Regions from separate parts of the Bacillus sp. Bwzl_19 genome, predicted to be linked through region 1. Evidence: riboswitches for the same ligand, from Rfam matches in the RefSeq annotation. Region 1 holds a riboswitch; the other holds the start of a gene.
The links. Region 1 has a riboswitch for S-adenosylmethionine ahead of ACW5MY_RS06185 (methionine biosynthesis PLP-dependent protein). Riboswitches for the same ligand answer to the same signal wherever they lie in the genome.
Positions count from the first base shown of each region.

Region 2: another riboswitch for S-adenosylmethionine. It lies ahead of metK (methionine adenosyltransferase); the one in region 1 lies ahead of ACW5MY_RS06185 (methionine biosynthesis PLP-dependent protein).

Region 1 is NZ_CM142729.1:1,173,903-1,177,317, reverse strand. Features, by position in the region: gene metC (cystathionine beta-lyase) at 1-439, opposite strand, end outside; gene ACW5MY_RS06185 (methionine biosynthesis PLP-dependent protein) at 432-1,553, opposite strand; SAM riboswitch class I at 1,623-1,748, opposite strand; gene ACW5MY_RS06180 (esterase family protein) at 1,923-2,645, shown strand; gene ACW5MY_RS06175 (YjcG family protein) at 2,671-3,186, shown strand; gene ACW5MY_RS06170 (GNAT family N-acetyltransferase) at 3,191-3,415, shown strand, end outside.
Region 2 is NZ_CM142729.1:2,639,531-2,642,945, reverse strand. Features, by position in the region: gene pckA (phosphoenolpyruvate carboxykinase (ATP)) at 1-843, opposite strand, end outside; SAM riboswitch class I at 1,042-1,180, shown strand; gene metK (methionine adenosyltransferase) at 1,350-2,552, shown strand; gene asnB (asparagine synthase (glutamine-hydrolyzing)) at 2,696-3,415, shown strand, end outside.

The sequences.
Region 1 (3,415 bases):
TTTCCATATAGATGGCTTTCGTATTCGGCCGGATGGCGCAGGCGACCGCTTCTGTGTCCGTCATATCGACAAAGGTGTGTTCGATTCCGAAGCGGGACAGCACCTCAGTCACCATTCGGAATGTTCCGCCGTAAACATCCTCCGTGACGAGCACATGGTCGCCTTGGGATAAGAGCAGAAATGCCGTCGAAATCGCAGCCATTCCGGAGCTGAAAGCAAAACCTCTCGTTCCGCCTTCAAGACCCGCAATTGTTTCTTCAAGCGCTGTTCTTGTCGGTGTGCCGGAACGGCTGTAATCATATGTCCCGAACTCCTCAAATGATGACTGATGGAATGTGGAAGCATGCTGGATCGGCACGCTGACGGCTCCGGTGGCTGCGTCTGTTTTAAATGGATTGTGCACAAGCTTGGTTTCCAGCGTCCAATTGTGATTACTCATGCGACACGGCCCCCTCTCTTACTTGCTGTAATGCCTGCTTTACATCCCGCTTCAAATCTTCTGCATATTCAATTCCCACTGAAAATCTCAGCAGACGGTTGCAGACGCCGTTTGCGATGCGGATATCTTCCGGAATGTCCATGTGCGTCTGTGTCGCGGGGTATGTAATAAAGCTTTCCACCCCTCCGAGACTTTCTGCAAAACAGATCGTTTTCAGCGCCTTTAAAAACGGATTGACCCATTCCTCTTTTTGCAGCCGGAAAGACAGCATTCCGCCTTTTCCGGGATATAACACATCGGCGATTTCCTCTTCTTTTTCTAAAAATTCCGCAAGTTCACGGGCGTTTTCTTCATGACGGCGCATCCTGAGTCCGAGTGTTTTCATCCCTCTCATTAAAAGCCACGAATCGAACGGCGGGAGAACGGCGCCGATCGCATTTTGGTGATTAAACATGACGTCGCCGAGCTCTTCATCCTTTACGACAGCCAGACCGGCAAGGAGATCATTGTGCCCGGCTAAATATTTTGTGGCGCTGTGAATGACGATGTCGGCTCCCAGTTCAAGCGGACGCTGGAGCACCGGGGTGTAAAACGTATTATCCACAATCAAAAGCAGGCCGGCTTCTTTCGTAATCCGAGCGATTTTTTCTATGTCCGCCTCCTGCATTAACGGATTTGTCGGCGTTTCAACAAATACAGCTTTCGTGTTTTCCGTTATTTTGGAGCGTAAACAGTCTTCATCACTGAAATCATCATAAATAAAGCTTAACCCGTATTTTCTCCACTCATTTTCAAACAAACGGTAAGTGCCTCCGTATAAATCGGAGGATACAATCAATTCATCCCCGCTTTTAAATAAAGCCATAATGGTTTGAATGGCTGCCATTCCCGAGCTGAAAGCAAAGCCTCTCGCACCGTTCTCCAACACGGCGATGGCGTCTTCAACGAGCTGGCGAGTCGGGTTTTTCGTGCGCACGTAATCAAAGCCTGTAGATTCTCCTATTCCTCTATGGCGGTAAGCGGTGGACAGATAAATCGGCGGACTGACCGTTCCCGTTGCTTCTTCGCTTCTATTTCCGATTTGGGCTAATTTTGTTTCAACATGCTGCATCATCAGCAGGCACCATCCTTTTTCAAAAATAAAAAAGCTCCCTCTTCATAAGAAGAAGGAGCTTTTCTCTTCCTCTTATCTTCCAAGCATGTGAATCGCTTGCTGGATTTAGCACCTTGGCACTTTGCCTTCCTGCGGCAAAGCAAACCGGTTGCTGAGGTTTCAAAGGGCCAGTCCCTCCACCTCTCGTGATAAGAATATTGTTTTGTATTTTCTGATTGTTCTATATTAACTCACTATAAAATGAATTTCAACAACTTTTTGATTTTCTGAACTCTCTCAAGAAGTGCATCTGAAGAAAGAAATTTCTAATAATTCATGGTACAATAGGGAAAAACCATTAAGACAAGAAGCGGCCTGGAGGAATGCGAAGTGGCACCGAAAAACGGAATCATTCATGAGAAAAAACTTTTCTCCCGTGAGCTTGAAGAAGAAATGACCGTTCTGGTCTACCTGCCAAACACCTACTCCCCCCTGTATAAATATCATACGGTCATCGCCCAGGACGGCCATGATTACTTCAGATTAGGGAAAATCGGGCGGCAGGCGGAAGAGCTCATGTCAAAGGGGGAAATTGACCGCTGCATCATTATCGGCGTCCCCTATAAAAATGTGCGGGAGCGAAGAGACACATACCATCCCGAAGGCTCTAAGTTCGCCTCATATAAACGGTTTATCGCAAATGAGCTCGTTCCTTTTATCGACAAAGAATACCCGACTTATCAAGTCGGATACGGCCGCACGATGATCGGGGATTCCCTCGGCGGAACCGTTTCGCTCATGACGGCGATTGACTATCCGAACATGTTCGGAAACGTCATCATGCAGTCTCCGTATGTTGACGGGCACGTCCTGGATGCCGTCCGGGAGTCGGAGGATCTCAAACAGATTTCCGTTTATCATCAAATCGGAGAAAAAGAAACCGACGTTCACACAACGGACGGCCAGGTTCTTGATTTCACCGCGCCGAACGAAGAGCTCAAACAGCTGCTGGAAAGCAAACAGTCTGAATACACGTATGAAACCTTCGACGGGGATCATAAGTGGACTTACTGGCAGCCGCTCATAACGCCGGCGCTGAAAAAAATGCTGTAACCATTCATTTAAGGAGGGAACTTTCATGAAATACGGTATTGTTTTATTTCCATCAAAAAAATTACAGGATCTCGCAAATTCGTACCGGAAACGCTACGACCCGAGCTACGCGCTCATACCGCCGCACCTGACGGTAAGAGATCCGTTTGAAGCGACAGAACAGGAAATCGAGCAGGTCGTATCACAGCTGAGACAGACGGCGAAAGAGTCGCACCCGCTCGTTCTGAAAATCACAAAATACAGCTCGTTTTCTCCTGTAAATAATGTGATATACATGAAAGCGGAGCCGACGGAGGAATTAAAAACGCTGAGTGAGAAATGCTACTCAGGAGCATTATCCGGAGAGCCGGAATACAGCTTCGTTCCGCATGTCACAGTCGGCCAGAAGCTGTCGTCAGATGAACATTCCGACGTACTCGGGCAGCTGAAAATGCTGGACATTTCCCACGAAGAAGTCATCGACCGTTTTCACTTGCTCTACCAGCTGGATAACGGCTCATGGACTGTGTACGAAACATTTTTATTAGGCAAGGGAGAATAACTGTTTGGAAGCCATCATTGCAAAAACGGAAAAACAGCTGAACGACGCTTTTTTCGTCAGAAAAGAGGTCTTTGTTAAAGAGCAGCACGTTCCGGAAGAAGAAGAAATTGATCAATTCGAAGACACGTCAGAGCATATTGTCGTATATGACGGCGGCCAGCCGGTCGGAGCCGGCAGATGGCGCTTGAAAGACGGTCATGGAAAATTAGAGCGCATCTGCGTGATGAAA
Region 2 (3,415 bases), 1.5 Mb from region 1:
TTTTTCTTCGCTCAGATTTATACATTTAGCGTAACATCCGCCTTCAATGTTAAAAACGCCGGAATCAGACCAGCCGTGCTCGTCATCGCCGATCAGTTTCCGGTCCGCATCGGCTGAAAGCGTCGTTTTCCCAGTGCCGGAAAGACCGAAAAACAGGGCGACATCGCCTTTTTCACCGACGTTGGCTGAGCAGTGCATCGGCAGAATATCCTGCTGCGGGAGCAGAAAGTTCATAATCGAGAATATTGATTTTTTCATTTCTCCGGCGTACTCGGTGCCGCCGATTAAAATGACGCGCTTTTCGAAGGATACAATAATAAATGTTTCAGAATGCGTGCCGTCCGTTTCCGGATCAGCTTTAAAATGCGGAGCTGAAAGAATGGTAAACGGCTGTGCTTGCGGATCTTTTTCATTCGTCTCCGGTCTGATAAACAGCTGGCGCGCGAATAAATTATGCCACGCAAATTCATTTACGACTGTAATCGGCAGTCTGTATTTTTCATCTGCGCCTGCGAATCCTTCAAAAACAAACAGTTCATCTCTCTGTTTTAAGTAGCTGACGACTTTGGCGTACAGCTTTTCAAACGCTTCTTCAGAAATGGGCTGGTTCACCGCGCCCCAATCAATTTGATTTTCTGTGCTTTTTTCACGAACGATAAATTTATCTTTAGGTGATCGGCCCGTATATGCGCCGGTAGTGGCGCGTACGGCGCCTGTTGATGTCAGCGTTCCTTCATTTCGGCTGATCACTTTTTCAGTAAGTTTTGGAGCTGATAAATTATGATGCACATTCGGACTTGCGAGTAACGCTTGAAGATCTGCGGTTAAATCAACTAATTTCATAAAAACCTTCCTTTGCCGGTTTATTTGTATTTCGCTGAATGTGGAATTAGTATAACATATATATAAAAATAGTCTATACTATTTATTATTTTTTGTTTGTGTTTTTTCCATTGCTTCCCGAAATAAAGGCGCGTAATCGCTTTAATTCATATTGACACTTTCCGCCCTTTTACGATAAGATATTTCATTGAGCGGATACTCTTATCCCGAGCTGGCGGAGGGACAGGCCCGATGAAGCCCAGCAACCGGTTTCTCTGTAAAAAAGCAGGTGAAAACACTGTGGGAAACCAAGGTGCTAACCTGATGCAAGGTTTAATATTTCCTTGAGCGATAAGAGTGAAAGGCACACAGACCAAACCCTTTCCTCGAGTGGAAAAGGTTTTTTTATTTCATAAAATATGCCAATTAACATTCTCTGATATAGTATGACATTGTATTAAGAGGGAGCGAGTTCCGTATCATATGAAAAGGTCTTGCAAAAGATCTTTTTTCAGGAGGAAAAGTAAATGAGTAAAAACCGTCGACTATTTACATCTGAATCTGTTACCGAGGGTCATCCGGATAAAATCTGTGACCAAATTTCTGACAGTATCTTAGATGAGATTTTAAAAAATGACCCGAACGCGCGCGTAGCCTGCGAAACGTCTGTAACAACAGGTCTTGTGCTGGTAAGCGGAGAGATTACAACATCAACATACGTTGACATTCCGAAAACAGTCCGTGAAACGATTAAAGAAATCGGCTACACACGGGCTAAATACGGATTTGATGCGGAGACTTGCGCTGTTTTAACATCAATTGATGAACAGTCTGCGGATATCGCGATGGGTGTCGATCAGGCTCTTGAAGCGCGTGAAGGCACAATGAGCGACGCTGAAATCGAAGCGATCGGAGCGGGGGACCAAGGTCTGATGTTCGGTTATGCGTGTAACGAAACGAAAGAGCTTATGCCGCTTCCGATCTCACTGGCGCATAAATTAGCCCGCCGTCTGAGCGAAGTCCGCAAAGAAGACATTCTTCCGTACCTTCGCCCTGACGGAAAAACGCAAGTTACCGTTGAATATGATGAAAACAACAAACCTGTCCGCATCGATGCGATCGTCATCTCAACTCAGCACCATCCGGAAATTACGCTTGAGCAGATTCAGCGCAATCTGAAAGAGCATGTCATTAACCCTGTCGTGCCTGAGGAACTGATCGATGAAGAGACAAAATACTTCATCAACCCTACGGGACGTTTCGTAATCGGCGGTCCGCAAGGTGATGCGGGGCTTACAGGCCGTAAAATCATCGTTGACACATACGGCGGATATGCACGCCACGGCGGCGGCGCGTTCTCCGGTAAGGATGCGACGAAGGTAGACCGTTCAGCGGCATACGCTGCGAGATACGTAGCGAAAAACATCGTGGCAGCAGGCCTTGCTGATTCTTGTGAAGTGCAGCTTGCATACGCAATCGGCGTGGCACAGCCTGTTTCTATTTCCATCAATACGTTTGATACAGGAAAAGCTTCTGAAGAGAAACTGATCGAAGTCGTACGGAATAACTTCGACCTGAGACCTGCCGGCATTATTAAAATGCTTGATTTGCGCCGCCCGATCTATAAGCAGACTGCTGCTTACGGCCACTTCGGACGCCATGATGTGGATCTTCCTTGGGAGCGTACTGACAAGGCGGATGCGCTTCGCAAAGAAGCACTAGGAGAATAATTTTATAGCCGCTTACTTAAGCGGCTTTCCCTTTTTGCAGATGCTGCCATGCTGATTTTTTACATAGCGTGAAACCAATGGCGTAACAAAGCGTCTATAAAAAGGGGGTCCAATTAGAAAATTACACTTATGGAGGCTATACTATGTGTGGATTTGTCGGTGTTTTTAATAAGCATCCATTAACTCAAACCGCAGATCAAGAAGAGCTAATCAAACAAATGAATCAAATGATCGTTCACCGCGGTCCTGACAGCGATGGGTATTATCATGACGAGCACGTCGGTTTCGGCTTCAGACGGCTCAGTATTATTGACGTAGAAAACGGCGGACAGCCTTTATCATATGAAGACGAAAAATATTGGATCATTTTTAACGGCGAAATCTATAACTACATTGAATTGAGAGAAGAGCTTGAAGCGAAAGGCTACAAGTTCAATACAGATTCCGATACCGAGGTGCTCCTTGCGACATACCGCCATTATAAAGAAGAAGCTGCTTCAAAGCTTCGCGGAATGTTTGCGTTTTTAATCTGGAACAAAGCTGACCGTGTCATGTACGGCGCGAGAGACCCGTTCGGAATTAAACCGCTGTATTACACAACCATCGGGGACAAAGTGTATTTTGCTTCTGAAAGAAAAAGTTTAATGGCCGCTCAAAACGGTATTGATCTTGATACAGCTTCTTTACAGCAATATATGTCTTTCCAATTCGTTCCTGAACCGAGCACGCTTGACGCTGAAGTGAAAAAAGTCGAGCCGGGCAGCCAGTTTACGATCCGCCCGGAAGGCGATATCGCGTTTAAAACGTATTTCAAAGCGAACTTTAAGCCCGTTCAGTCTGATGAAGATAAATTGGTGAAAGAA